One region of the Pseudoalteromonas sp. MMG006 genome, then DNA from elsewhere that is predicted to be linked to it. Evidence: riboswitches for the same ligand, from Rfam matches in the RefSeq annotation. Region 1 holds a riboswitch; the other holds the start of a gene.
The links. Region 1 has a riboswitch for cobalamin ahead of J8L73_RS10755 (TonB-dependent receptor). Riboswitches for the same ligand answer to the same signal wherever they lie in the genome.
Positions count from the first base shown of each region.

Region 2: linked by a shared signal. The riboswitch ahead of J8L73_RS04600 (ABC transporter ATP-binding protein) and the one ahead of J8L73_RS10755 (TonB-dependent receptor) in region 1 are both predicted to bind cobalamin.

Region 1 covers NZ_JAGJEJ010000009.1:86,751-89,937, reverse strand. The annotation lists gene J8L73_RS10765 (YajQ family cyclic di-GMP-binding protein) at 1-390, shown strand, start outside; gene J8L73_RS10760 (ABC transporter substrate-binding protein) at 560-1,348, shown strand; cobalamin riboswitch at 1,437-1,603, shown strand; gene J8L73_RS10755 (TonB-dependent receptor) at 1,640-3,187, shown strand, end outside.
Region 2 covers NZ_JAGJEJ010000003.1:84,476-87,662, reverse strand. The annotation lists gene J8L73_RS04605 (porin) at 1-860, shown strand, start outside; cobalamin riboswitch at 917-1,052, shown strand; gene J8L73_RS04600 (ABC transporter ATP-binding protein) at 1,216-2,028, shown strand; gene J8L73_RS04595 (iron ABC transporter permease) at 2,030-3,034, shown strand; gene J8L73_RS04590 (cobyric acid synthase) at 3,039-3,187, shown strand, end outside.

The sequences.
Region 1 (3,187 bases):
TTTAGAGGCGTAGACGCATCAATAGAGCTAAATGACAAAACAATCAAACTAAAAGCAGAAGCTGATTCACAAGTTATGCAATTGTTTGATATTTTAGCCGGTAAAATATCTAAACGTGGCATGGATGTAGCGAGCTTAGAGCTTCAAGATATTACACGTGCGGGTAAGAATGTTTTTCGTAACGTTGCCCTAAAGCAAGGTATTGAAAAAGACATGGCAAAAAAAGTAGTTAAAGCCATCAAAGATTCTAAAGTAAAAGTACAAGCTGCAATTCAAGGTGAAGAAGTACGTGTAACAGGTAAAAAGCGCGACGATTTACAAGCAGCTATGCAAGTAGTACGTACTGCTGATTTAGGTCAGCCTTTTCAGTTTAAAAACTTCCGTGACTAATTATTTAAAACGTTTTTGTTATAAATAAATCCTTTCTAACCTGAGCTAAATATAAGCTCAGGTTAAACAAACTTTTAAAATTTCTCTAAAGCCCTTAAAAACCTACTGTTATAAACAATTAAGTGACTATACTTATTAGTATTATTAATGTTTTGGTTTGGATGTATTGATGAATTGTTACAAATTTTTCTTATTTATTGTTTTTGTACTTTTTAGCAATTCGAGCCTAAGTAAAGCAATTGATGTAAACGTATTAGTTGAAGATGGCTACTTTCCTGTCATTATTAATGCTGAAAAACAGCAAGGACTGGCGCCAGAGTTTATTAAAATATTAAATAGCACGCAAAATGATTACAACTTTGTACTCACGTCATTACCTGTAAAGAGGTTAAGCAAGTCAGTTGAACAAAGTAAATTTGATGTTTTATTTTTAATGGCACTGCAATGGCTTCCGCCAGAGGCTCGAGAGGGGGTTACTCAAAGCAAGTTTTATGTCATTACTAAAAATGAATTATATGCACTTAAAAAAAACGCAAAAGATCAAAGCTACTTTGATGATTTACAGTCATTATCTAAAGCGGGTGTATTAGGCTATTCGTATCATTTTGCAAAGTACAATACCGATGCATATTACTTAAGCCAAGAGCATAATGTTAGCCTCACAGTCGATGAATTCAATGTAGTAAAAATGCTGTTATTGCAGCGATCAGATGTCGGTGTTTTAAATAATATTGCTTATCAATATTTTAAAAATAAAAAAATCTTCGATATGAGTTTGTTATATAAAAGCGAAACACCCGACGCCGTGTTTGACACTCATTTTTTAGTAAGTCGCAAGCAAAGCAAAATATCTGCATCTAAAATAGATTCAATACTTAATTCAGCAGCTACACAGCCCCGCATTATTGAGTTACTAAATAAATATTCTGTATCCTCTAGTATTAATGCATCCCAATAATAATTGTTTTTAGCTATATAGACGTCCGTTGACATTTGTAAACAAAATGCTCACAATAGCGGCATATTTTTAAGGTGCTTGCTTAGTGCTTATGCATTGGTTTTAAGGTATTGAAACTAACAGCAAGATAATCGGGAAGTTGGTGCGTATTTATGACAAAAACAATCCCAACACTGCCCCCGCAACGGTAAAGTACTTACACTTTTTAAAGGTGTTTACTGAGTCCGGAGACCGGCCTTAAAGTAATCTTAATTACTTAAATCTTTGCGGTGGGCAAAGATAGGGAACATCATGCTAAATAAAACTACTTTGGGCGTTGCTATTACTGCTGCGCTGTCATTTTCTGTGTCTGGTGCAGAACAATCAATTGAAAAAATTACCGTTACCGCCAATAAATTTGAGCAATCAATCAATGATGTTTTAGCAAGCGTAAATGTTATTGATCGTGCTGAAATAGATGCAAGCAACATACGCGACTTACCAACACTGTTAAGCAAACAGGTTGGTTTTCAGATTAACCCTAATGGTGGTTTTGGCCAAAACACGGGTGTATCTTTACGTGGTACAGGTTCTGGTGATACGTTAATTTTAATTGATGGTGTAAGAACAGGCTCCGCAACACTTGGCCAAAAAGCACTAAGTAACGTTCCTTTAAATAGCATTGAGCGTATCGAAATTATTAAAGGCTCACGTGCTGCTGTTTATGGCTCAGACGCACTAGCGGGTGTTATTAATATAATTACGCGAGAAGCTGATAATTTATCTTTAGATGCTACTTTTGGCTCAGACGCATACCAAAACTATCAAGTTGCGGGTTCTGTTAAATCGGCTGATGTGACCACCGCTTTTAATGCAGGTTTTGAAAAAACAGATGGCTTTGATGCATTACAAGGTGTAGCGCCCGATGACGATGGCTATGAAAATAAAAACCTTGGTTTTAAAGTAAATTACGCCGACGCGCATTACGGCGACTTTAAGTTGCTTGGTCAATACAGCGAAGGTTACGCAGATTACGATAGCCGCTTTAGCCCTGCAACGAGTACTGTGGAAACTAGTGATTTTAAAAATTATCAGCTTTCTGCTGGTTGGAATAAAAACTACATTAGTCAATCACACAGTATTGATATTGCTATTTCAACAGATGATTCACACGATATTTCAGCATATGGCGAAAATGATTTTATAACTAAGCGTGTGCAATTGGATTATAACGGTCAGTATAATTTATCAGAAGTACTTAATATTAGTGGCGGTGTTAACTGGTATAATGATGATGTAAGCCACAGTTCAACACAATATGATGTACAAGAACGTGATGTGTTAGCTGTATTTATTGGTGCATATTACAACGCTGAGAAAGTGTTAGCTAATTTAACTGTACGCCAAGATGATGATGAGCAATTTGGTGACGAAACGACTTACACTGTGGCAGCCGGATATCACTTATCTGAAGATGCAACCTTTAGAATAAGTCAAAGTACTGGTTTTAAAGCGCCTACCTTTAACGATTTATATTTTCCAGCCTTTCCAGGTTTTCCACCTTCATCTAACCCTGATTTAGAGCCTGAAAAATCATTAAATCGAGAGATCGGATTAAATGTAGATTTTGATGTAGCAAGTGTTGACGTTGCTATTTTTAGAAATGATATTGAGGATAAAATTTCTTTAGACACTAATTTCTTTCCTATTAACTTAAACGAAGCACGCTATGAAGGGGTTGAGTTTAGCCTTTCTCAGCAGTTTTATGGGTTTGATAGCAATATTAACTTTGCTTACTTAAGTGCAGAAAACAAAGAAACAGGCGCAGAATTACGTAACGTTGCTAAACGTACATTCAAT
Region 2 (3,187 bases), on a different contig from region 1:
ATGTTTACGGTAAAGCGAATGTGACTGTGCAGTCGTCTGATGATGGTGAAGGGTCTTTCACTGAAATTAAAAGTAACGCATCTCGCTTTGGTCTAAAAGGTTCTGAAAAAATAACAGATGGCCTAGAAGCGGTTTATAAGTTTGAGTTTCAAGTAGACGTGTCTGATGCTGACTCAAAAGGTGATAACGACGATAATATTTCTGCTCGTAACCAATATGTGGGCTTAAAAGGCGCATATGGTCAGGTAGTTGTGGGTCGCAACGATACAGCCCTTAAACAATCACAAGGCAAATTAGATTTATTTAACGACCTTGAAGGCGATATTAAAAACGTATTTAAAGGTGAAAACCGTTTAGGTGATTCAATTACTTATACATCTAAAACATACGAAGGCTTTAAGTTACTTGCTACTTTTATTGCTGAAGATGACGTAGATGCAGATAACGGTTACTCATTAGCGGTTACTTATGGCGATGTAGCACTTAAAAAGAGCGCTATTTATGCGTCAGTTGCAGCCGATAGCGAAGTAAATGGCTACGATGTTGTACGTGCGTCAATCCAAGGTAAAGTTGAAAACTTTAAACTAGGTGCAATGTACCAAACGCAAGAAACTGTAGATGGCAGTGCAGAAGCGGATGGTTACTTATTAAATGCAGCTTACAGCATGGGTAAAAACACCTTCAAAGTACAGTACCAAGCAATGGACTTTGACGATAGCGATGATAAAACAGCGGTATCGGTAGGTGTTGATCACAAGTTGAACAAAAACATTAAAGTGTTTGGTTTTTACTCAAGCTTCGACATGGACAACAACGTTGACCAAGATTATGTAGGTTTAGGTATGGAATACAAGTTTTAACTATTCGCTAAATTAGTTAAAACACTCCCTTTTTAACCGCGCTCCTTTGAGCGCGGTTTTTTTTGCTTTAAATTCTTTAGCCGCCCATAATAGACCCTCATTTGGAATGAGGTGCAAACCCTCAACTATTCCCGTAACTGTAATTAGCATAAAGCTTTAAGTCAGATACAAATGAGTAATACCAATCAGCATAAATATTTGAGCATTTAACGAATTAAATTTTATCGCTTAATAGTTTTTGTATCTAAGCAGATCGGTAAAAATTTTTTAACGAGCGGGTTTACTCATTTTTTTTAATGCACTAGGTATTGTTAGTTGTATTGTTAGTGGGTAGGCGCCTACCAAGGACTCACTGTTGCACACTAAATTAGCGCCAAACACACCTTTACTTAACGTTAATAATGTTTCGTGGGGGATTGCCAATAAAAACATTTTAAATAATATTAATTTGCAAATATCGCCAGGTAAGTTTGTGGGCTTAATAGGCCCAAATGGCGCAGGTAAGTCGAGTTTGCTTCGTTGCTTATATCGTTTTAATCAGCCAACATCAGGGCAGATTACTTTTAATAATCACGATATTTGGCAACTTAAAAGTGAAGATTATGCAAAGCAAGTTGCTGTGGTACTCCAAGAAACGCCTTCGCAATTTAACCTAAGTGTATTTGATGTTATTGCTCTTGGGTTTACTCCTCATAAATCGATATTCAGTTCAGTTACCAGCAGCGATAAACAAAAAATCATCCAAGCTATCAACACTGTAGGGTTGGCAGATCATAGTGATCAAAGTTTCGAATCGCTCTCTGGCGGCGAAAAGCAGCGCGCTTTAATAGCTCGCGCTATTGTGCAGCAGCCTCAGTTATTAATTATGGACGAACCAACCAGCCATTTAGATGTTAAATACCAAATACAAGTTATGGAGTTGGCTAAATCGCTCGGGGTAACGGTGTTTGCATCGTTTCATGATTTAAACCTAGCTGCAGCAATGTGTGACGAACTAGTCGTTATTAAAAACGGTGAAATTACGCATTCGGGTACGCCAACGCAGGTATTAACCGAAAATATGCTAGACGACGTTTTTGGTGTGTGTGCTCAAGTCAATAGCCATCCACAACTATCGAAATCAGGAAATAGCATTCCGCACATCACTTACTTTTATGGTTATGAATGATATGAGCGCAGTTAATACTCGCCACTCACTTGCGTTATTTATAAGTATTTTAGCTGCGTTATTTAGCTTATTTGCAGCACTTAGTTTTGGCGCAGCAGATACTTCCCTTGAGGATGTGCTAACTAGTTTTTTACTGTCAAATGATGCATCCCTCAATACGCGTATTATTTACGAGCTGAGAATGCCGCGTACCTTACTTGCATTTATGGCAGGCGCAGGATTAGCAATTGCAGGGCTTATTTTACAAACTGTTACGCGTAATCCACTCGCCGATCCGTATTTATTCGGTATATCATCGGGGGCTTCGTTTGGTGTGGTAGTGCTTATGGCTGTTACAGGTATTAGCGCTGGTTTTATGTTATCTACTGCGGCGCTTTTAGGTAGTTTGGCTGCAATGAGTTTATTAATACTTATAGCCAGTAGGCAGCAAAGTGCTCAAGTTGAGTCTATGTTGTTGGCAGGTGTTGCATTGTCGTTTTTATTTAGCGCATTTACTAGCTTATTACTTTATTGGAGCGATCCCCAGGCTGTTGCGGCTATTTTGTTTTGGACGCTAGGTAGCTTTGCACGTGCGCAATGGGCAACGCTTTGGTTGCCGTTAGTCGTTATTGTTGTGTGTATTGGTTTTTTGCTGAGCTTTAGAAGGCAGCTTAATGCCATGCTATTGGGCGATGAAAGCGCCATAACGCTAGGTGTACGGGTACATCGATTTAGAATTTTAATGCTTGTTTTAAGTTCGTTAATAACCGCAGTGCTGGTGGCAATGTGTGGTGGTATAGGCTTTGTAGGTTTAATGGTACCGCATATTGTGCGCTTTTTTATATCACAAGGTAGTGTAGCTGGCCTATTAGTGACTAGCTTAGTTGGCGGCACGTTTATGGTGTGGGTTGATGTGTTTTCACGCTCATTATTAAAAAACCAAGAGCTACCTGTCGGTGTTATTACTGCTGCAATAGGTAGTGTGTTTTTTTTAAGCTTATTGTTTTTTAGAAAATCGAAGGTGTAGTCCAATGAAAACCCTAATGGTTCAAGGCACTACATCAGATGCGGGTAAGAGCACGTTAGTAGCGGCGCTTTGCAGAGTGTTTGCAAAGCGAGGAGTAAATGTTGCCCCGTTTAAGCCACAAAATATGGCACTTAATAGTGCAGTAACTAAAGA